One region of the Deferrivibrio sp. genome, then DNA from elsewhere that is predicted to be linked to it. Evidence: predicted binding sites of a transcription regulator. Region 1 holds the regulator's gene; the other holds the start of a gene.
The links. Region 1 encodes HrcA, which represses chaperone genes, less so after heat shock. Its sites were predicted from a motif close to TNTTAGCACTCNNNNNNNNNGAGTGCTAANA; they were not measured.
Positions count from the first base shown of each region.

Region 2: the regulator HrcA is predicted to act here: its motif matches at 1,810-1,840, upstream of groES (co-chaperone GroES).

Region 1 is NZ_JBSQOT010000007.1:18,406-34,164, reverse strand. It holds gene argH (argininosuccinate lyase) at 1-1,333, opposite strand, end outside; gene ACTCAF_RS03475 (sigma-54-dependent transcriptional regulator) at 1,336-2,649, opposite strand; gene ACTCAF_RS03470 (sensor histidine kinase) at 2,646-3,902, opposite strand; gene dnaJ (molecular chaperone DnaJ) at 3,903-5,018, opposite strand; gene dnaK (molecular chaperone DnaK) at 5,114-7,042, opposite strand; gene grpE (nucleotide exchange factor GrpE) at 7,044-7,643, opposite strand; gene hrcA (heat-inducible transcriptional repressor HrcA) at 7,636-8,667, opposite strand; tRNA gene ACTCAF_RS03445 (tRNA-Pro) at 8,843-8,919, opposite strand; gene ACTCAF_RS03440 (thiamine pyrophosphate-dependent enzyme) at 8,989-9,837, opposite strand; gene ACTCAF_RS03435 (2-oxoacid:acceptor oxidoreductase subunit alpha) at 9,840-11,522, opposite strand; gene ACTCAF_RS03430 (DUF2156 domain-containing protein) at 11,532-12,383, opposite strand; gene ACTCAF_RS03425 (MATE family efflux transporter) at 12,373-13,689, opposite strand; gene ccsA (cytochrome c biogenesis protein CcsA) at 13,771-14,559, shown strand; gene hemA (glutamyl-tRNA reductase) at 14,563-15,759, shown strand, end outside.
Region 2 is NZ_JBSQOT010000005.1:65,728-81,486, reverse strand. It holds gene ACTCAF_RS02955 (hypothetical protein) at 1-78, shown strand, start outside; gene ACTCAF_RS02950 (gamma-glutamylcyclotransferase family protein) at 71-502, shown strand; gene ACTCAF_RS02945 (YbfB/YjiJ family MFS transporter) at 559-1,707, opposite strand; gene groES (co-chaperone GroES) at 1,873-2,163, shown strand; gene groL (chaperonin GroEL) at 2,189-3,820, shown strand; gene ACTCAF_RS02930 (hypothetical protein) at 3,875-4,396, shown strand; gene ACTCAF_RS02925 (AEC family transporter) at 4,407-5,321, opposite strand; gene ACTCAF_RS02920 (molybdopterin dinucleotide binding domain-containing protein) at 5,356-7,005, shown strand; gene ACTCAF_RS02915 (hypothetical protein) at 7,002-7,247, shown strand; gene ahcY (adenosylhomocysteinase) at 7,263-8,663, shown strand; gene ACTCAF_RS02905 (carboxypeptidase-like regulatory domain-containing protein) at 8,855-10,849, opposite strand; gene ACTCAF_RS02900 (ammonium transporter) at 11,077-12,363, shown strand; gene ACTCAF_RS02895 (TerC family protein) at 12,398-13,108, opposite strand; gene ACTCAF_RS02890 (M3 family metallopeptidase) at 13,117-15,048, opposite strand; gene acnA (aconitate hydratase AcnA) at 15,136-15,759, shown strand, end outside.

The sequences.
Region 1 (15,759 bases):
AAACCTTTGCAGTTCCACCGATAGCTTTTCTGCTGTTTACTGAAGCTTCAACGGTAATAAAGTTATATATATCATCATCTATCAAATCACAAAAGCCTTTTAATTCCTCAATCTTCAAATCTGATAAGTCAATTTTTTTATCAAGACAAAATGCAACTGCTTTGCCAACCACATGATGAGCATCTCTGAAAGGCAAACCTTTTCTTACAAGGTAATCAGCCAAATCGGTAGCAGTGGAAAAACCAAGCTTTGCAGATTTATACATTTTGTCCTTTTTAAGAGTCATTTTTTCTATCATTGGAGCAAATATTTTAAGGGATGCCTTCAAAGTATCAGCTGTGTCAAAAACGGGCTCCTTATCCTCCTGCATATCTTTATTGTAAGCAAGAGGCAGACCTTTCATTGTGGTAAAAAGGCTTACCATATTTCCATATACTCTTCCTGTCTTCCCCCTGATAAGCTCAGGAATATCCGGATTCTTTTTTTGAGGCATAATGCTGCTTCCGGTACAATAATCATCGCTTAGTTCAATAAATGCAAATTCTGAAGTTGAAAATATTATAAACTCTTCAGAAATCCTTGAAAGGTGCATCTGGCAAATAGATGCCGATGACAAAAATTCAAGAGCAAAATCCCTATCACTTACAGAGTCAAGACTATTTAGTGTTGGTGCAAAAAAACCAAGCTCATTTGCCGTAAAATCTCTGTCTATGTCAAATGTCGTACCTGCCAGCGCACCTGCACCAAGAGGACAAAATTCAAGCCTCTTTAGCAAATCTGTAAACCTCTGGTAGTCTCTCTTGAACATTTCAAAATAAGCCATAAGATAATGGGAAAAGAGAATTGGCTGGGCAGTCTGCAAATGAGTATATCCTGGCATAATTACGTCTATTTCCTGTCTGGCTTTTTCAAGAATAACTTTCATTAGAAGTTTTAAATAATTTTTAATTTCACCTATTTCACTTCTCAAATACATTCTAAAGTCAACGGCTACCTGGTCATTCCTGCTCCTTGCGGTATGAAGCTTTCCTGCAACAGGCCCCACAATCTCTTTTAATCTTTTTTCAACTGCCATATGAATATCTTCATCTTCTGTTTTAAAAATAAACTTCCCTTCTTTAATTTCAGTCAAAACGATTTCAAGCCCTTTTAAAATCTCCTCTGATTCCCTATCAGTAATAATTTTTTGTTTCGAAAGCATTTTTACATGTGCCATACTGCCTTTTATGTCAAATTCAGCAAACCTTTTATCAAAGTGTATAGAGGCATTAAACTCTTCCACAAATTTATCCGTAGGTAACGAAAATCTACCTGCCCAGGGTTTCTCACTCATAATTACACCTCAATATTATATTCCTTTATTTTATTATATAATGTTTTTCTTGAAATACCAAGGATTTTGGCAGCCTGAGACTTGTTATTGCCCGACTCTTTCAATGCCTTGAAAATTAGTTGTTTTTCATTCTCTTTTACATCAAGCACTGATTCATTTTGAACTTTTTCCCTAAAATCAGGCAACAAATCCCCTGTAAGTTTTTCAGAGCTACACAAAATAATACTTCTTTCAACTATATTCTCGAGCTCTCTAATATTTCCTGGAAAACTGTATGTTTTTAGCTTCTCAATATACTCAGCAGTATAACCTTTAATTATTTTTGAAAACTTCATCGAATATTTTTTTATAAAAAAATCTACAAGCATGGGAATTTCTGACTTGCGCTCCCTTAAAGGAGGCAAGTTTACAGGAAATACATTGAGCCTGAAAAACAGGTCTTCACGAAATTCCCCTTTTTTAACCATATCTTCGAGGTTTCTATTTGTAGCAGCAATAACTCTCACATCAGTTTTTAATGTTTTTACCCCACCAACCCTTTCAAACTCCCTTTCCTGCAAAACTCTCAAGAGCTTTGCCTGGGTAGAAATTGGCATCTCTCCAATTTCATCCAAAAATATAGTTCCACCATCTGCAAGCTCAAATTTACCTTTTTTCTGGTTGGTAGCGCCGGTAAAAGCACCTTTTTCATGCCCGAAAAGTTCGCTTTCTATGAGATTTTCATTTAGTGCTGCACAATTCACCGCTAAAAATTGCCTGTCAGCCCTTTTTGAATTTTTATGGATAGCCCTTGCTACAAGCTCTTTTCCTGTGCCCGATTCACCGTAAATAATCACTGATGCGTCAGTCGGCGAAACCATTTTTAAAAGATTCAAGATTTTCCCGAGTCCATCCTTACTGTAAACACCTTCAAACTCAAAATCTACCAATGCATCTTCACCACTTGATTCAACCTGGTTTAAACCTATATTCTCAAGACTTTTTAACAATAATTCTATATCAACGGGTTTTGTAATAAAATCAATGGCACCAAGCTTCATGCTCTCAACAGCTGTCCTCACATTGTTGAAAGCAGTTACCATTATGACAGGAGTATTTATTCCTTTTTCTTTTAATTTTGAAAGGGTTGTTATACCATCCATAATACTCATTTTAATATCAAGCAAAATTGCAAATAACTCATTTTCTTCAGCCATATATATGCCGTCAAGACCGCTTTCAGCCTCGATTACTTCATAACCGGCCTCTTCAAGATGTATCTTGAGCATAAGTCTGTGATTTTTTTCGTCATCAATAATCAGTATCTTTTTGCTCATGCTGACTTTCCCAAATTTACCGAAACTACGAAAGGATTTGTACTTTCAATTATAATCTCTCCATCGTGAAGCTCAATTATTTTTCTACAAATGGAAAGCCCAAGCCCGCTCCCCTTTGCCCTCGTGCTATAAAAAGGCTCAAATAACTTATTCTCATCAAAATCTTTATTAACTATTTTATTTATGATTTTAAAAGACTTTTTTGTATTGTCCAAAATTATCTTGATTTTTTCATTTGCAGGTGAAGCAGTAAGAGCATTCAGAAGAAGATTTATAACCACCTGTAATATTTTTTCACTGTCAACAGATTGAGAAAAAGTTTCCCCTTCAATTTCCACATTGATATTTTTATTTGAAATATCGTACCTTAAAATTTCCATTGCTTTTAAAAAAATACTCTTAATATCAACCACTTTCTTGTCAAGGACAACGGGTCTGCCAAAGCTTAAAAAATCATTGACAATTTTATTCAGCCGCTCAATCTCTTCCAGGGACTTAGAAAGATAATCTTTTATTTTATCATCCCCAACCTTTTTTGCGCTAAACTCAACCAGCCCCTTCATAGAGCTTAGAGGGTTTTTTATTTCATGAGCAAGGACATTTGCAAACTTTCCAAGCTCAGCCTCCTTTTCTATCTTCTTGAGTTTTTCTTGTGTATTTATATAGCTTTTAAAAATTTTAAACAGATAAAGAGCGATAAAAATAAGCAACACTTCAGTGGCAATTATAAAAAATATATTCAAGAAAATTTCTCTCTTAATGTTGTTGTAATTTGTCAGGTCCATTATTAAAAACGCATTGAAGACAATTTTCTCCCTGGGAAACTCATCAAACCTTCCCATCATGCCAAACCTTCTTCTTGCAGGATCAAAAATTATCTTATTTCTCAGAATCAGTTCATTTTCTGTTTCAAGTACACCGTTTTCAAGTGTTTTTAACTGCAAGTTGTCAACATCTTTGATGCTAAATATAATTTTTCCCTGCTCGTCGAAAATAATAAGATTTTTAACACTTTCATTTTTTGCAAGCTCCTCAGCAAGAAGCTCGAGGTTATGTCTTGAAAAACCCATATTCATCATAAAAATGCGGTTGCCACCCTCAAGGGTTTTCATTATCAGCTTGCCATAATTTACCATGTGAGCTTTGAAATGTCCCAAATTTCTCTTTTCAGTGTTAAATATTGAAACTATAAGAATCAAGTTTAAAATTATTGCAGAAATTATTAATAAACGAACCTTTTTAAATATCTTCATTTAGCCGTTAAAAAATCCCTTCATTTTTTCCCACAAGCTCTTTTCCGAGGAATATGTGCTCTCGTCAGACTCATTTTTGAAAGCCTCAAGAAGCTCCTTTTGTTTTTTATTCAACTTGGTGGGGATAACAACTTTTAAGTTTACAATCATATTCCCTATTCCATACCCCTGAACATCCTGTACACCTTTGCCCTTAAGCACAATCTGCTCATCCGGCTGAGTCCCTGGCTTAATTTTAATTGTTTCATGCCCGTCAATTGTTGGAATATCAAGAGTAGTTCCAAGAGCTGCATCTACAAATGATATGGGAACATCGAGAATTATATTTCTCCCTTTTCTTTTAAAATATTCGTGTTCTTTAACTTTTACATGGACAAACAGATCGCCGGCCGGGCCTCCATAAATTCCGTCATTTCCGCCTCCGGAAATTCTTAAGGTCATATTGTCTTCAATACCTGCCGGTATTTTGACATCAAGAGTTTTATACTCCCTTATTGCACCTTCACCTTTACACTCTTTACACCTTTCTTTAATAAACTCTCCTGTCCCACCACACTGTGGACATGTAGTGGAAAGTGTAAAAAATCCCTGTCTTTGAGTAATCTGCCCTGTACCTTTACATGTGTTACATGTCGTAACTCCGCCTGGCTCGGCACCTGTCCCGTCACAACGCTTACAATTTGATGTCTTTGGCACTTTTACCTTTTTTGATGTACCAAAACATGCCTCCTTAAACTCAATATCAACACTGACCTCTATATTTGAACCCTTACGGGGTCTTTTTCTCTGCCTGGAGCTTCTTGCATTGCCAAAAAAATCCCCAAAAACATCTCCAAAAAACTCTTCAAATATTGTTGAGCCAAAATCCTGGCCTGAAAACCCTGAAGACCCGTTTTCATCAAAAACCCTTCCAAACTGGTCATACTGAGCTCTTTTTTGAGGGTCACTCAAAACCTGATAAGCCTCGTTGACCTCTCTGAATTTTCCCTCAGCTTCTTTATTGTCAGGATTTCTGTCAGGGTGATATTGTAATGCAAGCTTCCGGTAAGCTTTTTTTATTTCCGTATCCGTTGCATTTTTTGCAACACCAAGTATAGCGTAATAATCCTTAGCCAATTAACCCCTCCGGCTTTTGATTGTATTTAAAGAATGTTAAGTTTGCTCATATATCACTTTTTTTAAAAAAATAAAAGGGGCAAAAAGCCCCCTTTTTATTTGTTGTCCTCTTTTACCTCTTCATAGTCAGCATCAACTACATTGTCATCCTTTTTCCCTTCTTGTGAAGCGCCTGAATCGGTGTTGTTCTCTCCACCATGAGCATGCTGCTGACCGGCATTTTTGTATATCTCCTCTGCAAGTTTATGTGAAGCATTTGCAAGTTTTTCAATTCCTGCTTTGATTTTTTCAACATCATCGCCTGACTGAACCTGCTTTAATTCTTCAAGCGCCTTTTCAATATTTTCTTTTGTAGCAGCATCTACTTTGTCACCGTGCTCTTTCAGTGATTTCTCAGTGGAGTATATCAATGTATCCGCCTGGTTTCTTATTTCAATAAGCTCTTTTTTCTTCTTGTCAGCTTCAGCGTTAAGCTCAGCATCTTTGACCATCTTTTCGATCTCTTCTTCACTAAGGCCGCTGCTTGGAGTAATTCTGATAGATTGCTCTTTTCCGGTACCAAGGTCTTTTGCATAAACACTTAATATACCATTGGCATCTATATCAAAAGTCACCTCAATTTGAGGAACGCCACGTGGCGCAGGTGCAATACCTACAAGGTCAAATCTACCGATTGACTTATTGTCTGCAGCCATTTCACGTTCTCCCTGAAGTACGTGAATGGTAACAGATGTCTGATTATCCTGAGCTGTGGTAAATACCTGACTCTTCTTGGTTGGAATAGTTGTATTTCTGTTTATAATTTTGGTCATTACTCCGCCCAAAGTTTCGATACCCAGTGAAAGTGGGGTAACATCAAGCAAAAGTACATCTTTAACGTCACCTCTTAATACCCCACCCTGTATTGCCGCACCAATTGCAACAACTTCATCAGGGTTGATACCTTTATGGGGCTCTTTACCGAAAAATTCTTTAACCTTCTGCTGTACAAGTGGCATCCTTGTCATACCACCCACAAGGATAACCTCGTCAATATCAGAAGCTGTAAGTCCAGCATCTTTCAGTGCTTTTTTACATGGCTCCAACGTACTTTCAACCAGGTCCATTACAAGACTTTCAAGTTTTGCCCTTGAAAGTTTTTTAACAAGGTGTTTTGGCCCTGTCTGGTCTGCAGTTATAAAAGGAAGGTTTATCTCCGTTTCAAGTGAAGTTGAAAGCTCGTGTTTTGCTTTTTCGGCAGCTTCTTTCAGACGCTGCAAAGCCATTTTATCATTTCTTAAATCAATCCCTGTTTCCTTTTTAAATTCATCAATGAGCCAATTTACAATTCTTATATCGAAGTCATCTCCACCAAGATAGGTATCACCGTTGGTAGACTTTACTTCAAATACACCATCACCAAGCTCAAGAATTGAAATATCAAAAGTACCACCACCAAGGTCGTATACAGCAATTTTTTCATCTTTCTTTTTGTCAAGCCCATAAGCAAGGGCAGCAGCAGTAGGCTCATTTATAATTCTGAGCACATTAAGACCTGCAATTTTACCAGCATCCTTTGTCGCCTGACGCTGAGCATCATTGAAATATGCAGGCACTGTAATAACAGCATCAGTTACTGTCTCACCAAGATATTCTTCTGCAGTTTTTTTCAGCTTTTGCAAAATCATTGCAGATATTTCCTGAGGAGCATATTTTTTCCCTTTAACTTCTACCCATGCATCATTATTGTCTGATGGTACAATTTTGTAAGGCAATATTTTTTTTGCCTTTTCCACCTGATCAGAGTCAAACTTTCTACCAATTAATCTTTTGATACTAAAAATAGTATTCTCAGGGTTTGTAATTGCCTGCCTTTTGGCAAGCATCCCTACCAATCTTTCACCACTATCGGTGAAAGCTACCACTGATGGTGTAGTGGTCATCCCTTCAGCATTTATAATTACCTTAGGTTGTCCACCTTCCATAACAGAAACAACTGAGTTTGTAGTACCTAAGTCGATACCAATTACTTTAGAACTAGCCATTTTAGTCCTCCTTTTCCTCTATATTTTCTACTTTATTTACCCTAACCTTTGTGGGCCTTATGACCCTGTCATGAAGAGTATAACCTTTTTGCATCACAAGGGTTATTGCATTATTCTTATGATTTTGGTCGCTATCAAGCATCATAGCATCATGCAAATTAGGGTTAAACTCATCACCAATATTTGTCTGAATTTCCTTTGCACCATATTTGGCCAAAGTATCCTTAAATTGCTTTAATGTAAGCTCTACCCCCTGTTTGAGAGCTTTAATCTCCTCTGACTCTTTTATATGGGCTAACGCCATCTCAAGATTGTCAATTATCGTCAAAAAATCCAAAATTATCTGCTGATTAGCATATTTCAACTTATCTTCAGTCTCCTTTGAAAGCCTTTTTCTAAAATTATCAAGCTCCGCAGCAAGCCTTAGCATTTGGTCCTTTGATTCCTGAACTTCTTTTTTCAGGGATTCATTCTCCATTTTTAGCATCAGCTTTTCAGTATCTTCACTTTCTTCGACTTTTGCCTCTTCAGATTCCTGAATATTTTCATTATTTTTATTCTCTTCGCTCATAATCTCTTCATCCTTCTTTCTCTTACTCATCTTCTCCTCCGATTTTATTCAAAAGCTTTGACATTATTTCCGCCGTATAATCCACCACAGGAATAATATCAGGATACCTCATCCTTTTTGGACCGATAACCCCAAGGGTACCAATCACTTTATCATCCCTTTTGTAAGGTTTTGTAACAAGGCTTAAATTAAGGTTTTCATCCGTTATTTCGGAGCCTATAAAAATTTTTATGGTAGGCTCCTGGATACACTTTTCAATTATTTCGTAAATAAGTGTTTTTTCCTCAAAAAAATCAAGCAGATTTTTTAGACTGTCAGAGTCTTTAAACTCAGGCAGTCCAAGTATATTTTTAGTGCCATAAATTACAAGCTCCCCGCCAAAGTCATGATTTAGCAAATAGTCGCTTGTTATCTGCTTTGCTTTTCTTGCGACCTCGTCAAATTCTTCTTTTTTTGACGCCATATCGCTATAAAGGGAATTTTTTATATCCATCAAACTCTTATTATGAAAACTCATATTCAGATAATTGGAAACCCTTTGCAAATCTTGATCTGTATATTCCGGTCCCATATTCATAATAAGGTTATGTACAATACCTGACTTTGTAACAACAATGCAGAGTACGCTTTCCCTGTTCAACCTTAAAAATTCTATATGCTTCAAATACATACTGTTAATCTTAGGAGAAACCACAAATCCAACGGAATGAGAAACCTCTCCCAATTTGCGACTTATCTCTTTAAAGAGAAATTCCATATTAATTGGATTTACTTTCTCAATATCTTTTATTTTATTTATAAGCTCCTTATTAAATGTAACAAACTGGTCGACATAATACCTGAAACCTTTATCGGTAGGTATCCTGCCAGAAGAAACATGTGTCTGTTCAAGAAAACCTTTCTCTTCAAGGTCGCTCATAATATTTCTTATAGATGCAGGGCTAAGATTTAGATCGCTGTTTTTTGATATAAACCTTGAGCCAACAGGAATACTGCTGTTAATATACTCATCAACAATAATCTTTAAAACTTTAGCTTCCCTGTCTGTTAACATCAAAGCCACCCCATCTATTAGCACTCTCAATAAGCGAGTGCTAACGTCAAAATATAAACACTATCAATTTTTGTCAAGGAGAAAATTTTCAAAAATAATCATTTTTTCAAACAAAATATGAGTATTATCAATGATAATCTAAGTAGGATACTGAATTGTTTTTTTGCGATTTAAATGGTCGGGGCGAGAGGATTTGAACCTCCGACCCTCGGTTCCCAAGACCGATGCGCTACCAACCTGCGCTACGCCCCGAATTGACGAGGAGTGTTTATAAAACAAAAACTCTTATTCGTCAACTACTTTTTTTAAAAACTGTAAATTTCATTTAAAACTCTGTAACTCCTCGGAAATATCCCTGATTTTGCCAGTTGTTTCAAGCAATGTTTTCTCCTTAATTTGTGGATGAAGAGAAGTATATTCGTCCTTTTGTATTTTATAAATTATTCCGAGAGCAATTTTATCCTTTTCCCATACCTTTTTTAAAGCGTTCTCAAAGCTTGTACAGTCATAAGATTCGTCAAGTTTGTAAATTCTCTCATCATAATATTCATAACTGTATTTTTTCCCGAAAGTAACACACGGCTGCAGAATATCTATATATGCAAACCCCTTGAAATTAATCCCTTCTTTTATAAGCTCCTTCAAGTGTTCAACCTCACCGGAATACCCTCTTGCAACAAAAGCAGCACCTGCATTTAAAGCTACCGCCAGCGGATTAAGTGGCTCATCAATTACACCAGAAGGGGTAGATTTACTCTTTAAGCCTTTATCAGTAGTAGGTGATGCCTGTCCTGTAGTAAGGCCATAAATATGATTATCATGAACAAGATAAGTAATATCAAGATTTCGTCTTATTGCGTGTATAAAGTGCCCGGCACCCATTCCATAGCCGTCTCCATCCCCGCCATTTACAATCACAGTCAATTTGTGATTTGAAAGCTTTACACCTGTTGCAACAGGTAGCGTCCTGCCGTGCAGAGTATGAAAACCATAAGTGCGTAAATGATTTAACATCTTTCCTGAGCAACCTATCCCGGAAACATTTACTACATCCTTGCCATTCAGCTCAAGGTCTGCCAGAGCACCTTTTATTGCATTCCATATAGCAAAATTGCCACAACCCGGGCACCAGACAGGTATTTTACCAGAATTAAATTCCATTGCTTTCATAATTATCTCCCCCTCTCAACAAAATCTAAAATCTCTTCAACAAAAAAAGGCCTTCCATCGTATTTTAAAAACTTATCCTCAATAACAATACCTGTTTTTTCAGCAATGATTGAGGCAAGCTGCCCGGTAAAATTTGTCTCAATAGCAACTAACTTTTTACCTTTAAAAATATTTTTCACATCTTCCCAATTAATCGGGTTGACAGCCGAAAAATGTATAAAATTAAACTTTTCGGTAAATTTCAATGCTTCCATCAAAGGTAATTTGGTCGACCCCCAACAAACAAAAGTAATTTCAGCATTTTCATTACCATAGAGTTTCGGTAATGGCAGTTCATCTTTTATATAATTTTCTTTCCTAAACCTTCTTTCCTGGTTTTTTATTCTTGTTTTGGAATCAGTTGCAACAAATCCAAAATCATCATGTTCGTTACCCGGAGCCTTAAACAAACCACCTGGCGTACCTGGATTTACTCTCATTGCAACTCCATTTTTAAATTCCTTATATCTTGGGAAAAAATCCATTGGTTTGCTTTCATCCCCTTCAAAAATATAGCCCCTGTCAATTTCCAAACCATCATACTCAAGGTTGTCCACGCAAAAATGGGATTCGGATAAAAATTTATCCGTCAATACAAAAACAGGCACTTGATATTTATCGGCAAGGTTAAAAGCCTCAAATGTCATAACAAACAGCTCCTTTAAATCGCCCGGAGTTAGCACAATCCTTACAAATTCGTCCTGCGAAATATTCATTACAAATTTCAGGTCAGACTGCTCTGTCCAGGTAGGCATCCCCGTAGCAGGCCCAGGTCTTTGACTTAGGGCTATTACAAGCGGTGTCTCAATCATTGCAGCAAGCCCAACCCCTTCTGTCATAAGGCTTAAGCCACCCCCTGAAGTCCCGGTCATCGCCCTCACTCCCGCGTATGAAGCACCAATTGCCATTATAATACCGGCAATCTCATCTTCAGTGTGTTTTACAATTATCCCATATTTTTCTGCAACACCTGCAAGATAGTGAAGTATGGAAGATGCAGGTGTCATAGGATATGTACTATAAAATCCAACCCCTGCCTTTATTGCACCTGTAGCTATTGCTTCATTGCCTGTCATAACAAGATAATCCTTAACCTTGTCATCAGGCTTGAAATTATTTTGAATAACATTTTCACAGTACTGCATCCCTTTTTTCGCAGCTTCAATATTCATATTTACAACTTTTGCGGGAAAACTTTCTTCAAACAGTTTAAAAACAATATTTTCATCTACCCCTAAAAGCTTTGCAGATGCTCCAAGAGCTATTGAATTTTTGACTATATCGGGAAAATCGTTTTCTTTTAATATATTTTTAATAGGAATATGTATCTTTTTGCAAACAATATCTTCGCTTAACTTTATGCTGTCAAAATCCGCAATGACAGTCATATTTTCGGTAATATCCTCATTGTCAAATACTACTTTATCAAGGGCGACAAGAATATCACACCTCTTATAGACTGAAAAAACACTTTCATTTGAAAATGTTATGTGATAACAATTATACCCGCCCCTGATAATGGATGGGTATTCGGGATACCCTTGCACCGAATATCCGCTCCTTTTTAAGGCTTTTGCAAACATTGGTCCTGCACTCATTATTCCAAATCCCGCAGGTCCACCAATTTTCCAGGTCAATACAGTCATAAAAGCTCCTTATTTTTTTAAACTTACTCTATATTTTTTATACATAAAATCCGGCACATATGATGATTTGGCAACTCTTAATGCCATTTTCCCCAAATCCTGTTCAAAATTTAAATATTTATACTTTTTAGGCAATCTTTTAGCAAAGTCGTTGTAGATAAATTGATACGCCCCCTTAAACTTTCTTTTTCCTTTAGCAAAATGCAAAACAAAAGTCTCGCTATCTATCTCTTCGCCTAAAATAAAACCAGCAGGCTCATTTTCCGCATAATAAATTATACCACAAATTACAAGTTCATCCATTAAATTTAGAGCTTCCTTACACTGGTAGTAATCGGTTTTATTTGGGTCTTCTCCTATTTCTTCAAGCCAGGTATCCAAAATATCAATTGCATCAACCAGATTATCTTTTAACAGTGGCTTTGACTCATAACTGTAATTGGTAATAAACTGTTTCAACAGATTTCTCTTCTTATGCAGCTTTCTCCCTTTAAAAGTTGATATTTTTTCAACGGTATAAATATAATCAGTATCCCCATCCCTGAAATGATATTCAAAATCATCATCAAAATAATCAAGCCATTTTTCATCAATCGGAAAAATAAAATCATAGCCCCTTGCAATTTCCTTTAAATAAAGTCTATCAAGTTTAAAAATTTCTACTGTGGGCATAAGATACTTTTTATTGTCGTAGCTAACACCTTCAATAAAAATCTCTTTATCATAAATAACGTTGTATTTATGATTATTGCGAAAAAGAAAAAGGTTAGCAAAGCTGTACTCAGAAATTTTAGTTTCAACCTGCTTAAGTTTTTCAAAAAGTATTTCCTTGTGTCTTAATTCAAGCACTTCAGATTTCATTATATAACCACCTTTTTTTGAAATAATATCTTCCAATTAAATAACACTGAGCAAAAATAGATATATTCATACTCCACCATATACCTGATGAGCCGTAATTTAGAAAAATTCCTAAAACAAAAGCAAGAGGAATTCTTATAAGCCATAAACTGCTTATCACTCTTACCATAACACTTTTTGTATCCCCTACTCCGTTTAATCCTCCTCCAAGTATAACACCAAATGCCATAAATGGCTCGCTTATCATGCTGATATATAAATAATTGACACTCTCTTTCACCACATTTTCATTGTTTGATAGGAAATTTGCAATAGGCCATGCAAAAACAATAACAATAACTGTAATTAAAGTAATAATTACACTCCCCATTAGTGCCGTATAGTAGCCTGATTTAAAAGCATCTTCCATGTTTTTTTCTCCCATATAATTACCAACCACCACAGCATTTGCCATATTAAATGCAAAAGCAGGCAGAAAAATAGCAGCCTCAATCCTTGCCCCATTTGTAAAGGCCGCCATTACATCGATACTCTTTTCCGGAATCATACCTATAATCAAAAATAGCACCGTACTGCCAAGTTGCCAGCTTACCTGAAGCAGGCCTGATGGCCAACCAATTTTGAAAACCCTTTTTATAAAATTTATATCAATTTTCTTTAGCACCAAAAATATTCTGATATGATAGAGGTTTAAAATGGCAGCAACCACAACACTTACTACAGTTGAAAGGGCAATCCCCTTAAATCCCAGAGGGGTGTGAAACACAAAAAAGAAATTTAATGATACATTCAAGACTGCTGCCAATAACATCGATAAAAGTGAAATTTTTATTCTTGAAGTAGCTCGCAATATCCCGTTTGTGTTTACCAGAAAATAATGAAACATAAGCCCGAAAGCATATATATTGATAAGGGGGACAGCAAACTTTTTTATCTCATCAGGGATATTTAAAAAATTTATAATATTATCCGACAAAAATATCCCTGCCAAACTTAACAATATGCCAAAAGACCCGGTTGCTGCCAATATTGAAAATATTGCTACGGAAAGCTCATTGCTATCTTTGGCAGTATACAGTCTTGACACCACAGACACACTGCCCACGGTAATTGCATTTGCCACCACAACAAATATAAAATAAATCTGTGAAACAAGTCCTATCGTGGCCTGGACTTCTTTGCCTATAATACCTGCAATATATACATCGGTAAGGCTTATAAAAAACTCAAAAATCATGATAAGAATCATAGGCCAGCTTACTGACCAGCTTTTAACCAACAAATTTAGTATGTTTTTATCATTCACCTTAAAAAAACCCTTAACAAATTCTCTTCTTTATATTACACTCTTTCAAGTAATAAAAAACATTTTTATTAAGAGGTAAAGATGCTTTACAGTTTGACATTGTTTGCTTACCTTTCAAGTTTCCTGCTTATCCTTTTACATTTTTTCCATAACAGCAGAAAACTATACATTTTTTCACAAATATCAATGTTTATTTCTGTGATGTTAAACTTTTTAACCATAATACTCAGATGGGTATCGCTAAAACAATTCCCTGCATCAACTCTTTTTGATATTCTCAGTATGACAATGTTTTTTCTCGGTACCGGATATGTTATTTTATTTGTAAAATATAAAAGGCCATTTTTATCGCTATTGATTCTTCCATTTATAATAGCTGCCGGTGTAGGAGGCTTTTTATCTGAAAATATTGTCTACAAGAAACAACACTTATCTACATTCTGGATATACATCCATCTTCCTCTTACAATAGGAGGTACTGCATTTTTTCTTATTTCAGCACTATGCGGGATTCTTTATTTTATGCAGGAAAGACAACTTAAAAACAAAAACTTTGGCCTGATTTTCAAAAATTTTCCACCTCTTGAAACAATAAACAACCTTAATAATTTCTCGATATTTACAGGCTTTGTGCTCTTTTCCGGCGGAATTATCTCAGGGATAATATGGGGGCTGATCGAGTGGAATGGCACATTAATCCTCTCATCAAAACTAATATTTTCATTTATCACCTGGATAATATTTTTTATAATAATAATCATAAAAAAAATTAGAGGGCTTACGCCAAAACAAGCAGCATCATTAAGTATTATTGGAATTATTTTGATACTGTTGACATATCACGGTGTAGCCAATTTTTTATTAAGGTGAAATATGCAACTTGCAGTAGTTGGTTTAAATCACAATACAGCGTCTGTTGATTTGAGGGAATGTCTGGCAGTACCCCAGGAAAAACTTGAGCAGATTTACACAAATATCCTTGCAAATGAAAGGATTTATGAAGCACTTATTTTATCAACCTGCAACAGGGTCGAATACTACCTCGTAACAGATGATTTTTTATGCAATATTGAAAGCGTGCTTAAAATCGTGGCTGAGGAAAGCAACATAGAAATCGGTGAGCTTAAAAATCACACATACACTTATTGCGGAAAGGATGCGATTAAACATTTATTTAAAGTCGCCTGCGGGCTTGATTCCCTGGTGCTGGGTGAGCCGCAAATTTTTGGTCAGGTAAAAGATGCATTCAATTTTGCAAAAATTTATGGAAAGGTTGACAGATTTTTAAAAAAACTGGAAGAATCTACCATAAAAATTGCCAAAAAGGTGCGCACCGAGACAGGTATTGCAGAAAATCCGGTTTCTGTAAGTTATGCCGCAGTTGAACTTGCCAAAAAGATTTTCGGTAGTCTAAAAAACAAATCAGCCCTCATAATAGGTGCTGGTGAAATGTGTGAGCTTGCAGCAAAACATCTTTCTTCAACAGATATCAACTCAATAGTAATCACTAACAGGACATTTGAAAAAGCTGAAAATCTTGCCAGAGAAGTTTCAGGTATTGCAAAACCTTTTGAAAATCTTAAAGAATACCTTATGGATGCTGATATTGTAATAAGTTCAACCGGTGCTCCTAATTTCATCGTAAGCTATGAAGATGTCAAATCGATTATGATTAAAAGAAAATATTCACCAATGTTTTTTATAGATATTGCTGTCCCAAGGGATATTGACCCTAAAATCAATGAAATTGAAAATACATATGTTTACGATATTGATGATTTGAAAAGTGTTGTTGAAGCCAATAAAAAAGCAAGAGAAAAAGAAGCTGTAAAAGCGCTACAAATGGTGGATGCAGCTGTTGAAGATTTTCTATACTGGATAAAATCATTAAAAATAGTACCTGCGATAAAAGGGCTTCGCAGCTATTTTGAACAAATACGGGAGACCGAAATCAAAAGACTTATGGAAAAATACAAAGGGAGCATTGATGAGCAGCTATTAAATTATGCATTGACATCTTACCTGAACAAAGCCCTGCATACCCCCCTTACGAATCTTAAAAATTTAGGG
Region 2 (15,759 bases), on a different contig from region 1:
TATAAAAATAATATAATAGAGAGAATAAAGGAAATCTATAGCTACAATTGTGCATTGATAGGGAGTATAAATGGATAACAGTACATTTACTGTTTTTACTTACGGGACATTGATGAAGGGCTTTGAAGGTTATGAAAAATACCTGAAAAATTCCACTTTTTTAGGTTGCGGAGCAATAAATGGTAAGATGTATCACACCAATTCCGGCTATCCAGTAGTGATTAAATCGAGTTTTCCGGGTGAAAATAGGGTTAAAGGTGAACTATTTGAAGTAGATAAAAATACAATGATAAAACTGAGAAATTATGAAGGTATTTATTCTTTTTTTACTTATTATACAGAGGAAATTCTTCCTGTGACGCTTGAGGATGGCTCTGTTAAATATGCAAGAGTATTTGTTGCGCACCCTTTTGCAAAGCCTTTTATCAGACTTACTTCAAAAAAAGTAAAACACGGAGACTGGAGAAGGTATATTTCAGTGCCAAAAAATAAGTATCCGTAGATGGGTTTTGACAGCACTTCTAATTTTGATAAATTGCATCTTGCTTTTTGAGGCAATTATTCATTCATAAACCACAAAATAATTGACGCTGTCAAAGTTGAAACAAAAGCCAATACGAGCGATATGTTGAAATTTCCGTATTTATCAGCCAGAAATCCTGCTATTACAGGGCTTATAATTTGCCCTATTCCAAACAAGATTGTTAATTCCCCAATTACTTTATTTGATGCCTGCTTTGATATTTCTCTTCCATAATTAAGTGTCATTGCCACTATCCCTAAAAAAGTCCCGCCAAAGCCTATGGCGCTGATTATGTAAATAGTTATGTTTTGATATAAAACAGGCAAAATGATTGCAACACTTTGTATAATAAATGCAACAATCAGACTGTTTTTTGTGCCGTATTTGTGTGAAATCCTTGGCCATAGAAGCGTTGTTATAGCTGCCGAAATCCCTATCAAAACCCATGAAATATTTGCAGCATATACGGAATTAAGTGTTTTTGACAAAATACTTACAATGAATGTTGCTGTTATTATGTAGCCAAAACCCTCAAGGAAATAAGAGATATAAAGCTTTGTTAGTATAGTGTTTTTTGGGGTTGAAGATGTTGTAGTGCTGTTGTTGTGTTTTAATTCTACCATTTCCACATTTCTGAAACCAAAATAAAATGGTACGATACTTAAAGCTGCAAGTCCCAGCCATATAAAATCCGGCTCAAGAAAAATATTTAGAAAAGGGACCGCAATCCCTGTAAGGGCTATTCCTGTGCCGACGCCACAAAACATCCATCCTGAGATATGTTGATACCCTCTGTTTGCAAGACTTTGAAGTACAAATGCAACCCCCAAAACATTTAAAAAACCGCTCGTAATTCCTACAATAAAACGCCAAAAATACCATGCAAACATCGTGTGAGAAAATGCCATAATTCCCGTAGAAAACAGGCATATTATGAGACTTGCCTTGTAAATTATAAACTGGCTTTTGGTGTTTTTTATATATTTTGAGAGGATTGCACCAAGGAGGTATCCAAAGTAGTTTATAGAGGCAATATTTCCTGCTATTGTATTTGAAAACCCGTAATGCTTTTGCATGATTGGCAGGATGGGGGTAAAAGCGAATCTTCCTACAGCCATTGCAAGAAACAGTGCAAAAAAACCGCCAAATACAATTTTGTAAGGTTCTTTTAAGTTGTTGGACATGATAAATTGTATCTAAAAAATATAAAATTGCAAAAGTAAAATTGAGAAAATGAAATAAAAAAATCTCTTGATTTTTTTGCTGCATTTTATATATATAGTTTCTGTTAGCACTCGATAAAGATGACTGCTAATAACATTAATATAAATAATATTAAGGAGGTCAAAATGGCAAACATTAAGCCACTTCAGGACAGAGTACTTGTTAAGCGTATTGAAGCTGAAGAGAAAACAGCTTCAGGAATTATTATTCCTGATACTGCAAAGGAAAAGCCTCAGGAAGGTGAAGTTATTGCAGTTGGGCCAGGAAAAGTTCTTGATAATGGTACTAAGGTTGAGCTGACTGTTAAAGTTGGTGATAGGGTTCTATTTAGCAAATATGCAGGAACTGATGTTAAGATCGATGGCGTTGAATATCTCATAATGAGAGAAGACGACATTTTGGGTATTATTGGGTAAATAAAAGTAATAAGGAGGATAAATTATGGCGAAGGCTATAACTTTCGGTGATGAAGCAAGGCAGGCTATTTTAAGAGGTGTTGATAAGCTTGCTAATGCTGTAAAAGTCACTTTAGGACCAAAAGGAAGAAATGTAGTTATTGAGAAAAAGTTTGGTTCACCGCTTGTAACTAAAGATGGTGTTACTGTTGCCAAAGAGATTGAGCTTAAAGATCCAATTGAGAATCTTGGAGCTCAGATGGTTAAAGAAGTTGCTTCAAAGACAAGTGATGTGGCAGGTGACGGTACTACTACCGCAACTGTTCTTGCGCAAGCTATTTATAGAGAGGGAATGAAAAATGTTGTAGCCGGCGCAAATCCAATGGAGCTTAAAAGAGGTATTGACAAGGCTGTAGAAGCTGTGGTTGCCAAGTTGAAAGAAATTTCCAAACCTATCCAGAACAAAACAGAAATTGCTCAGGTAGGTACCATTTCTGCCAATAACGACAAAGAAATTGGTGATATCATTGCAGATGCAATGGACAAAGTTGGTAAAGACGGTGTTATTACAATTGAAGAAAATAAATCAACTGAAACTGTTCTTGATGTAGTTGAAGGTATGCAGTTTGACAGAGGGTATCTGTCACCTTATTTTGTTACAAATCCTGATACTATGGAAGCTGTTCTTGAGAATGCATACATTCTTATTTGCGAAAAGAAAATTACAAGCATGAAAGATCTTCTTCCAATTCTTGAGCAGCTTGCAAAGCAAAATTCACAGTTTTTAATCATAGCTGAAGATATAGAAGGTGAGGCTCTTGCTACACTTGTTGTAAACAAATTGAGAGGAACATTAAACTGCGCTGCTGTTAAAGCCCCAGGATTTGGTGACAGAAGAAAAGAGATGCTGAAAGATATTGCAGTGCTTACCGGTGGCCAGGTTATAAGCGAAGATCTTGGTCTTAAACTTGAGAATGTAAAACTTTCTGACCTTGGTAGGGCGAAGAAAATAGTTGTTGATAAGGAAAATACAACTATTGTTGAAGGGGAAGGCAGCTCTGATGATATTATGGCAAGAGTTAATCAGATTAAAAAGCAAATTGAAGAGACTACTTCAGACTACGACAGAGAAAAGCTTCAGGAAAGACTTGCAAAACTTGTTGGTGGTGTTGCTGTAATAAAAGTGGGTGCTACTACAGAAACTGAAATGAAAGAGAAAAAAGCAAGGGTAGAAGATGCCCTTAATGCTACAAAGGCTGCAGTTGAAGAAGGTATTGTTCCTGGTGGTGGAGTAGCACTTATCAGAGCAAGGGCTGCGCTTGATAACCTTAAACTTGTTGGTGATGAGCAGATTGGTGTTGAAATTATCAAGAAGGCGCTTGAATATCCAATCAGGCAGATTGCAGAAAATGCTGGTTTTGAAGGCTCTATCGTAGTGGATAAGATTGTACAGAATGAAAATGTGGCTTTTGGTTTTAACGCTGCTACTGAAGAATATACCAATATGATTGAGGCTGGTGTAATCGATCCTACTAAGGTTACAAGAAGTGCATTGCAAAATGCTGCTTCTGTATCAGGCCTTATGATTACAACAGAAGCTACAATTACAGAAATTCCAGAAAAGAAAGAAGCTCCAGCTGCTCCTGGTGGTATGCCAGGAATGGATGGAATGTATTAAAAAATATATAAGGCCGACCTTTGGGTCGGCTTTTTTTGTCTGTTGTTGACAATAATGGTATCTAAGTTAAAATATGATATGATGGAAACTTATATATTGGACAGACTCAATAATATATTGGCAACAGAAAATGTCAAAGATAATATAGTAGGTGTAAATTATTTCGACTTTTCATATGACGAAGTTCTTGTAAATATGCTTAAAAATATATTTGACAAAGTTAGGATAAATGAAAAAACGTTTTCAACTACGTATCGGTGCGACAATGACGATTATGTTCGATATTTTAAGTTAAATATTATTCCGATGAAAAATCAAATGATTAAATTGGAGCATATTTTAACCAAACAAACAAAAAGAAAAACAAGCTTAAAAAACTTTGGTCGTTCTTCAAAAACTTACAAGATGTGTGCATGGTGTAACAAAGTTTTATATAATGGCAAATATATAGAAATTGAACATGCAATAAACGGACTTAATATTTTTGACGATGAAGGGATTCCTTCTTTTACCCATGGCATATGTGAGTCCTGTATATCGAAAATTGACAGAGAGTTAACCTCTTATGAATTATAATTATCCTTTATTATAAAATCGATATCCAAAAAACAAAAGAAAATATAGAAAGTGCACTACTTAATATTATTACGCTACTTGCCAAATCTTTATCCCCACCCATTTCAGAAGCCAAAATATAGTTAACCGTAGCTGCAGGTGAAGAGAGCATTATAACAAGTATGTTGGAAGAGAAAGTTGTGCTTGGTGAAGTAATTTTTAATAATACTAATGCTATTAATGGTAAAAGAAATAGTTTGTAGATAACGTTTAAAAATATAATCTTGAAACTTCCTTTAACCTTTTTAAAGTCAAGTGTTGCTCCAATACTGAAAAGAGCAAGAGGGAGCGTTACATTACTCATTAATTCCAGCGATTTATTTAGAAAGTTAGGGATTTTTATCGATAAAAGTGAAAAAAATATTCCTGAGATACATGCAATTGCAAGTGGATTGAATAAAGTATTTTTTATAAAATTTTTTAAACTCATTTTTTTGTCTGAAGTCATTATAAGGCTTATTACCGACATTAAATTTACAACAGGTACAATGAAAGCCATCAGTATACTTGCAATTGTCAGCCCTTTATCTCCAAATGCATAATAACATACAGGAAGACCCATGTATGCATAGTTTGCTCTAAAACTGTTCATTGCAAATGTTCCAATGGAAGATTTCTTAAAACCGAATAAGTTGCCGGTGATAAAGCTGATAAAAAACATTATAAATATTGTACTTGCCATTATAATCAAAAGATAGGAAAGGGAAAAACTTTTTATGTTTGAGTTTGCTATTTTGTAAAATAAAAGCACAGGGAGTAAAAAATAAAAGATAAGCTTATTTGATACATTCATGAAGTGTTGGTCAAAAAATTTAAGTCTGTAAAGGATATTTCCTGTTGCTAAAACAATAAATATTGGTAAAACTATAAGTAATACTTCAAACATGTTTATTTATATTACAAAACTTAAGGTGTTGTAAATGAAATTTTTTTGTTCGAAAGATTGTCCTGACGGTTGCCATTTTGAGATAACTGAGAGTGGCAAGTTTAAAGCACTGCCAAATGTATTTGATAAATCCCCCTTTTTTTGCAGTAAATTAATAAAGTTTTACAGACGTGAAATTAAGCCTGAAGAATGCTTCTATGTGGATAAAGGCAGAAAAATAAAATGTGATTATCAAACTGCAATTGATAAAATGTCAGAGCTGTTAAAATCTTCGAGAAATATTTTATTTTTGCGAGGCTCAGGTAGCCTTGGATACAAAATGAGATATTGGGATATGTTTTTTAGCAATTTTGACAAATGCCATTTTGTGTCGGATAACCCATGTGATGAAACTGGTGTTATTGCCCATGAAGAAGATTTTGGAGTTTGCACAAACCCGGATGTGAGAAATCTCGAGCATGTAGATACGATTATCATTTTTGGAAGAAATGCCAGAGTGGTCAATCAACATTTGTATTCATATTTAAAACATTTGAAAAAAGAAATAATCTATATTGATCCTATAAAAAGTGAAACGGCCAAGATTGCCAAAAAATACATCAGAATAAATCCTGCCACAGACGGAATACTTTGCAATCACATTTTAGGTAGTCTGGGATATATAAAAAATTTTTTAAATCTGGATGAAACTATTAAATTGACAGGTATTTCAAGAGAAGATATTGAATTTTTGAAAAGTAAAATAAAACCAAAAAAAACGGGTCTTATAACAGGTTTTGGACTGCAAAGATATTCTAACGGTAAAAATATAGTTCAATGGATAAACCGACTTGCCTATTATACTGACAATCTTGACACTCTTTATTATGGAAAATCTTCGAGTGCTTACCTATCGGGTATTTCTGTAAATAAAAAGAATAAAATAACTATTAAAGAAGCATACGACAGGTTGAAAACCGGATATTTTGACCTTGTGGTAATTGTAGCTGCCAATCCTTTAGTGACATACCCTGAAACAAATTTTCTAAAAAAAATTTTTGATAATGTAAATCTTGTAACTATTGATACGAATCTTACAGATACAGTTGATAAATCAAATATTTTTATAAAGGTTGGAGGAATGTTTGCTCAGGACGATATCCTGGGTAGCTATTTTTTTGATGGTGTGATGAATAAAAGGGAAAGATTTCTTGATACAATTTCTGATACAGATGTGGTTAAGATGCTTTCTGAAAAATTTGATTTTCAGATAAAGGTCAAAAGTATTGATGAGATAAACTACGAAAAAAAAGCTTTAAGGAGGAATTTTACAAAAGATGAGATAGGGATAAGTTTGCCAATTATGGGCAATGGATTAAGGCTTATTTCAAACTCCCACAGTTTGTACTTGAACTCTCAGCTTGCAGAGGACGAAATTGCGGAAGAATTTTTACATATTTCACCCGATGATGCATATAAATTTGATATAAATGACGGTGATATGGTTGAACTTTTTAATGAGTATGGAAACTTAAAAATACATGCAAAAATTACAGATAAAGTTGCAAAAGGTTATGTAATGGTCTATAAAAGCAAAAAATACTTTGGTAATACGCCGAATATTTTGACAAAGATGAGTCAAACAGATGCAGGGCTTGCTGTGGCATATTATGATACATTTGTAAATATCAGGAGAGCAGAATGAAAAGATTTAACAAATATTTTGGTGGAGAATATCTAAAATATTGGTATGTAGCGTTTTTTATAGTATTGGCAGTAATGGTTTTTGACTTTTACAATGACAGGTCAGTTGAGACTTATAGGCTTACGATTTATGATAGTACAGGTAATGTGGTGGAGAAGAGGGAAATTAGCAGATATGAATTATCGAGGAGCAATATCGTACTGCCGATTACCAAATCATTTGAACCTATCAAAAGATTCTAATTTAAGGAGTGCCTTATGGACTACAAAATAAAGGATATAAATCTTGCCGATTGGGGAAGAAAAGAGATAGAGATCGCCGAGCATGAAATGCCAGGCCTTATGGCAATCAGAGAGAAATACAGTGCCGAAAAGCCTTTAAAGGGTGTACGGATAACCGGCTCACTGCATATGACTATTCAGACTGCTGTACTTATTGAAACGTTAGTTGAGCTTGGAGCAGATGTAAGATGGAGCAGCTGCAATATTTTTTCTACTCAAGACCATGCTGCAGCAGCGATTGCCAAAAGCGGTGTACCTGTATTTGCCTGGAAAGGTGAAACTTTGGAAGAGTATTGGTGGTGCCTTGAGCAGGCTTTGACATTTCCTGGTGGTAAAGGTCCTCAGCTTATTGTGGATGATGGCGGAGATGCTACATTAATGGTTCATCTTGGTGTAAAGGCAGAGAAAGATCCTTCTGTCCTTGATAAAGAGACGCACGGTGAAGATGAAAAGGAACTGATCAAAAGGTTAAAAATAATTTTAAAAGAGAGTCCTGGTAAGTTCACAGAAATGATAAAAGAGCTTAAAGGTGTTTCTGAGGAAACTACGACTGGTGTCCACAGACTTTATCAAATGATGCAAAAAGGTGAGCTCTTAATTCCAGCAATAAATGTAAATGATTCTGTTACTAAATCAAAATTTGACAATCTTTACGGTTGTAGAGAATCTTTGATTGATGGTATCAAAAGAGCAACAGATGTAATGGTTGCCGGCAAGGTTGCTGTTGTCTGTGGATATGGCGATGTAGGTAAAGGCTCTGCTCAATCTTTAAGAGGCCAAGGAGCAAGAGTAATAGTAACAGAGATTGACCCAATTTGTGCTCTTCAGGCTGCTATGGAAGGTTATGAGGTAAAGACTGTTGAAGATACTCTTGGTATTGGAGATATATATGTGACTACTACCGGTAACAGGGATGTTATCAGAATAGAGCACATGGAAAAGATGAAAGACCAGGCAATAGTGTGTAATATTGGACACTTTGATAACGAAATTCAGGTAGACAAATTAAATAATTACCCAGGGATAAAAAAGGTAAACATAAAACCACAGGTGGATAAATATATTTTTCCTGACGGACATGAAATATTCCTGCTTGCAGAAGGCAGACTTGTAAATCTTGGTTGTGCCACAGGTCACCCATCATTTGTAATGTCCAACAGCTTTGCCAATCAGGTGCTTGCACAGATAGATTTGTGGAAAAACAGAGATAAATACATACCAGGTGTTTATGTACTACCGAAGAAACTTGATGAAGAGGTTGCAAGACTTCATTTGGAAAAAATCGGAGTCAAGCTTACAAGGCTTACTCCTGAGCAGGCAGAGTACATAGGTGTACCTGTTGAAGGGCCATATAAACCTGACCACTACAGATATTAAATAAAAAAGGGGAATTACTTCCCCTTTTTTTTATCTTTCTTTTTTGCTTCCTTTTTGTATCGATCCTCGATACTGCATGAATCGGCAGCTCAGCCGCCACCTTTGAAAAGGCTTAAAACAATTATCAAGCCTATAAATAAAATAAGGCCGATATACTCACTGTATTGGCTCAAAATTGCCTCCTTTTGATTTTATTCTAATTTAGTTATTTTTTTTGATAATTCAATCTCTCTTTTATCTGTTGTTATCTTCAAACTGAGATAACTGTTTTCAAAACTTACCCAGGAGGGATGCCCCAGGTAAATGTTAAGTTCATCATTTTTTTCTAAAGAGAAATTTACCGAACCATTTGGAAAATTAATTGTTTTATCTTTTATTCTCAAGACCGGTACAGGTAAAATCTTCAAAGGGTTTGTTGACCATGAATATTTATATTTGCCAGAAAGAGCAATATCAATATTAGTAATATTCCCTTCAATATTTGAAATTTTTACGATGACATCTGTTTTGCCATCCCCTTTTATCTCTTTTGAAGTGGATGCAAAGTCTTTATCCGTTTTGAATATTTCCAAGGTTGCCTTACCTTCTTCCTTCTTTGAAAAATATGTTACTTCAAATGTAGGAGCCAACTCATCTATGGCTTTTTCATTTGAGAAGGAAATACTTTCATTAAAACCATATTCCGGAAGAAAACCGATGAAGTATTCTTTGTCAGGAGAATCTATTTCAAACTTATAGCGTTTTGGAAAATCACCTTCTTCAACAATTATTTCATATTTTTTGTTTAAAATCAAATGTCCTTCATTTATTTCACCGGTAAACAGATATAATGGAATCTTTTTTTCTGTTTTTTCTCGGGGAAGCCTCACAAGGCTAAGTGCATATGAAATATCATAAGGGGAATTTTCAAATTCCAATATTTTAAAGTGTATATACTCTGAGATTTCTTTAGAATTATTGATAGTTAAATCTTCGTTGTTGTAGTTTGCAATATTGAGCTTTTTGTCGGTGGTAATTTTTTCAAGTAGAAACTTTTCATCAATTAACAAATTTTCTTCTTTTGTTTCTGTCAGTAATACTCCCTTGACGGTTGCTTTGCCGCCAAACCCCACAACATTCCCAATAATATCATTGTTTTTTACAATAAACTGAAATTTCTGAACACACTTAAAGGTAGACCCTGAGGGGGTACAATCCCTGATAAAACTATAAAAATTATCATTGACTTTTATGTTTTTAAGATTGTTTTTTATATTGTCTATGTAAATTTCTCCGGTATTTTTTTCTTTGTCGATTATAATTAATCCTTTCTCTTTTTTATTTAGGTATGTGATTTCAACTTCAGCTGCAAAAGGAGTTTTTGCTTTAGGTTTTGGGGAAGGTTCTTCTAAAATAAAATTTTTTATAAATTCAAGGTTTTTACCTTTTTTGTTTTTGTATTTTATCTCAAATTGGTATCGTCCGTTTTCGTCACTAATCGTTTCATATCCATACCCTATAAGCTTCAATTTTGCACCTTTGATAGGTTTGTTACCGGAATCAGCAACTTTTCCTTTTATAATAACTCCTGATATGTTTAATTCGGTAGATATGATTTCTTCAACCGATTCAAAATTTTTGTAAGATAGTTTGAGTCTGAATCTGTCAAGAAAGAATCTGTCAATATTTGCCAGCATATAATTTTTAATTGCTTTGTCAAAATAATCGGCAAACTCCATTAACGCAAATCCATCGTCAGTCTTGATATCTATAAGGAAATTTTTATTTACTATTATGATATTGTATTCAGCCTTAAAATCTTTTAATGACAATGGCTTAAACAAAACAGTTGATTCTTCGCCAAAATCTACTTTTTTTCTGACAGGCAAATTGGAGTTTTTTACAAGCATTTTGTATAGCCTATCTGATGTATCAGTATTTTTTGCGTAATAAATGGAAATATCCACTGTAAAATTAGTGTTTCTGTTTATCCCGAGTATCTTTTCCTCTTTTTCGTTGTAATAATTGTATGTACTGCTGAGCCTAACATAGTCATCATTTCTGCTTTCGGTTATGCTTGTGTAAAGCCATTTTTTGTTACCACCCTGCAACTGACTTGATTTTGGGAAAAAATTATATAAGTCATCAAGTGGGTTTGATCCAAAAACAGTTAGTGGGATTAAAATTATGAAAAATAACCTTAACATAAAAGTATTTCTTTCATAAAATAAATAAATTTTCAACAGGATATTTGGTAATATATTAATTTGCCTAAATTATGGCTGCAAACATTATTAATGAACAATAATTTTGCATATAGTGCCCAAGATTTAACCATTAGCTTTATTCAATTTTTGTAAAATACTTTTTTATCATATAAATAGATAGTTGGTATGCTTATTGTTAAGAATAAAGGAAAAAGTGTGGAGGCAATATGAAGAAGTTTATTTTGACTATTTTGTTATCAGCGATACCTTTGAGCTTATTTGCTGCTGAGCCAAACCAGATAGACGGTGGTGACACAGCATGGATGATTGTGGCAACTGCGCTTGTAATGTTTATGACCCCAGCAGGGCTTGCCCTTTTTTATGGTGGTATGACCCGAACCAAAAACATTTTAAACACAATAGGTATGAGTTTTGTATCATATGCAATAGCTTCTCTGCTCTGGGTAATAATCCTTTTCTCACTCTCCTTTGGCAGTGATATTGGTGGTATTATAGGTGGCTTTGATTATGTCTTTTTTAAAAATATAAAGGTTACTGACGTAGAAGGAGGCATTCCAAAAATTATATTTGCAGTTTTCCAGATGACATTTGCTGGGATTACTGTTGCACTTATTAGTGGCTCAATAGTAGAAAGAGTTAAATTTGGTTTCTGGGTAATTTTTAGTACACTGTGGCTGATACTTGTGTATGCACCGGTAGCTCACTGGGTATGGGGCGGCGGATTTATAGGAACAAAGATAGGTGCACTTGATTTTGCAGGTGGTACCGTTGTTCACATAAACGCAGGTGTATCAGGACTTGTTTTAGCTTTATTGGCTGGTAAAAGAAGAGATTATGGGCGCACGGCAATAATACCTTCTTCAATTGTACTTACAGTTTTAGGTGCCGGTATGCTTTGGTTTGGTTGGTTTGGATTTAATGCAGGCAGCCAACTGGCTGCCGATGGGATAGCAGCCAATGCTTTTCTTGTTACAAATACATCTGCAGCAGCAGGTGCTCTTTCATGGTTACTAATTGAGCAAATCGTTGCCAAAAAGCCTACAATGCTTGGTGCTGCATCAGGTGCCGTAGCTGGACTTGTGGCAATTACCCCTGCTGCGGGATTTGTTTCTGCTCCAGCTTCAATAATTTTTGGAATACTTTCGGGGATATTAGGTTTTATTGGAGTGTTCGTAATAAAAAGTAAACTAAAATATGACGATTCTCTTGATGCTTTTGGTGTACACGGCTTATGCGGTATTTTGGGTGCAGTGCTGACCGGTGTATTTGCAAATCCAGAAATAAATGAAGCTGGTGTAGGGCTTTTGTATGGAAACCCATCCCAGGTTTGGGCACAAGTTGTCTCGATAATCATAACAGTTGTTTATTCAGGAATTTTAACAGTAATAATTTTCTATATTACTAAAATATTTGTTCCTGTTAGAGTTGAGGATGAAGATGAAATAAGAGGGCTTGATGAAGTTGAACATGGTGAACGAGGATTTAATATATAGAATTATCAGGCGGAAACTGCTTCCGCCTTTTTTATTATGCTGTTTTTACTTTCTTCTTTGCTATAATTGTCATTGTTTCCACAAAGCCTGAAAAAGCCATCGCAAAATATAAATAGCCTTTTGGGATATGAAAATGCACGCCTTCGGCAACAAGGGTGACACCAATTAATAACAAAAAGCTTAATGCAAGCATTTTTATTGAAAGATGTTTTTCGATGAAATGGCTGATTTTTTCAGCGGCAAATAGCATTACAAACATTGCAATAATTATAGCTCCAATCATTGCTACTAAATTGTGTCCTATACCGACAGCAGTGATTACCGAATCAAGAGAAAAGACTATATCAAAAAGTCCAATTTGGACTACTACAGCAGTTAATGTAACATGTTTTAAGTCTTCCTCTTTCTTATGATTATCCTCATCTACAAGATTATGAATTTCATGTGTCCCTTTATAAATTAAAAAAAGTCCGCCTCCCAGAAGGATTAAATCTTTAAACGAGATACCAGTATTAAATATTATAAATAAAGGTTTTGTAAGCTTCATTAGCCATGTAATACTTAAAAGCAAAAGTAATCGTGTTATCAGAGCTAAAGATATACCCAGCTTGCGTCCTAATCTTTGCTGATGTTCCGGTAATTTTCCGGACAAGATTGATATTACCACAATATTATCAACACCCAAGACAATTTCGAGTATACTTAGAGTCAACAAGCTAACGAAAAAAGCCGATGAAAACTCCATAAATTACCTCATATTTCGTAAAGTGTTAAAAGATTTTTGTTGTCAACTTTTTTGCCTTTAAATTTTTCATAAGCCTCAGTAATGTTTATGCTGCCCCCCTTTGATAACACGCTATTTACAAAATTTTCGGCAAGTTTTTTATCAAAGATTTTGTTTTCAACAAAAAGGTAAAATGCATCAGCACTGAGTCTTTCAGCCCATTTGTAGCTGTAATATCCGGCAGCATAGCCACCTGAAAATATATGGGAAAATTGATTTTCAAATAGTACATATTCAGGCACTTCAAACAGAGAAGTTTTTTCTCTTATCTGTTTAAGGATATTGTGAGCAGTATCAAAGTCAGTGACATTTTTATGATGAATCTCCATATCAAATATGGCAAACTCAAGCTGTCTTAAAAACATTATGCCTGAGTTAAAGTTTTTTATCTTTTTTAATGTTTTTTTCATATCGTCAGGCATTTTTTCGCCTGATTTATAATGACTTGCAATCATATCTAAAACTTCACTTTCGAAATAAAAATTTTCTAAAAACTGTGAAGGAAATTCTACTACATCCCACTTCACGCCATTTATTCCGCTTACAAAAATATTGTCTACGTTACTTAAAAGATGATGAAGTGCATGCCCCATTTCGTGAAAGAGTGTTTCTACATCAGAAGGTCTTAATAATGAAGGAGATTTTGAAGTGGATTTTGGAAAATTTGCAACTACAAACGCTGAAGGCAGATTTATATTCCCTTTCAAATCCTTGTATCGTGTTTCATAATCGTGCATCCACGCTCCGTCCCTTTTCCCTTTTCTTGCTTCTAAGTCCATGTAAAGTCTGCCGATTATCTTTCCATTCTTTTTCAGGTTGAAGGCATCTGCTTTTTTGTGCCATAGAGGGATATCAATTTTTTCAAAAGTAATACCTAAAAATTTTTCCAGGAAAGAAAACATTCCTTTTACTACACTTTCTTTTTCAAAATACACCCTAAAATCTTCATCTTTGTATCCGAATTTTTTCATCTTTAACTTTTCAGACAAAAATGCGGTATCGTAAGGCATTATCTTTTTTATATTGTATTTTGTTGCTATTTCATTCAATTCTTTAACTTCACTTAAAGCTTTTTTTCTGCAGGGTTCAATCAGTTCATAAAGAAAATTTAACACATCTTCTGGGCTTTTTGCATCCTTTGTTTCAAGGGAAAGTTCAGCATAATTTTTAAATCCCAAAATTTTTGCCATTTCATCCCTTAACATAAGTATTTCGGAGATAATTTCGCTATTTTGTTTGGCCCTTGTGTAGTAATGTTTGTACATTGTTTCCCTTTTTTGTATGTTTTTACAATAAGTCATAAATGAGATATAACTTGGAGCATGAAGCGTAAACTCAAATGTCTCTCCTTTTTTGTATGTTGTTTTATCAGATTCGGGCATATCTATAATATCTGCTTCATCTACCTGCATTTTAAAGGCATTAGTATCGTTTAATACATTTTGAAAGAAATTGTTAGTAAGCTCACTCAGCTTCAAATTTATCTCTTTAATTCTCTTTTTCTTGTCCTTTTCAAGACCTACACCTGAAAGTTCATAATCTCTAATTAAATCGATTAATACCTCTTTTCTTTCACCATCAACTTCAAATTGACTTTGATAGGTTTTAAGCTTTTGATAAATATTTTCATCTTGGGAAAGCTTTGTATGAAATTCTGTAAGGTAGTTAATGGCTTTTGAATATTCTTTTTGGGTAAGTTTGCTGTTTTTTACTGAGTTTAAGTGGGAAAGAGGGGTGAATTCCAACCCTACTGGGTAAGTGGTTTCCTGATATTTTGATAAAAAATTATCGTCAATGTCACCATTTTTAATGTTGTTAATTTTTTCTTCAGTTTCGCTGATTAATGCTTTTAAACGTTTTGCTGAGCCTTTTGTCTCAAATTTGCTGATATCACAAAACATGTTGCCTCCAAATATATTTGTTATTTTTTGTAGTTATGTTATAATAATTTTAAAATAGTGTAAACCAATTAAATAATGAGGTGAAACATGGAAAAAGAAAAATTTATCAAATATTTTGAACATGAAAATAAAAAATATCAATATTTTGACATTTCAGAGTTATCGCCGGAGGTTAAAAATCTACCCTTTTCAATAAGGGTACTTCTTGAAAATATTTTAAGAAAGTATGACGGTAAAATAGTCAAAGATGAACATATTAATGAAATATTAGAGTATAAAGGGAAATATGACAAGCCATTTGAAATACCTTTTTATCCGGCAAGAGTGTTAATGCAGGATTTTACCGGCGTACCCTGTGTGGTTGACCTTGCAATGCTTAGAGATGCAGTTAATGAAAAAGGGCTGGATGCCTCCATGATTAATCCTCAGGTGCCAGTGGAGCTTATATGTGATCACTCTGTTCAGATAGATTATTATGGTGCTTCTGATGCGCTTAATAAAAATGTTGCCCTTGAATACAGCCGAAATAGTGAAAGATACAAATTATTAAAATGGGCGCAGAAAAGTTTTGAAAATTTCAAAGTAGTTCCGCCAAACTCAGGAATTTGCCATCAGGTAAATCTTGAGTATCTTGGCAGGGTCGCAATGACGGATGAGGTAGGTGGCTCAGACTTAGTTTTCCCCGATACTGTTGTAGGGACAGATTCTCAC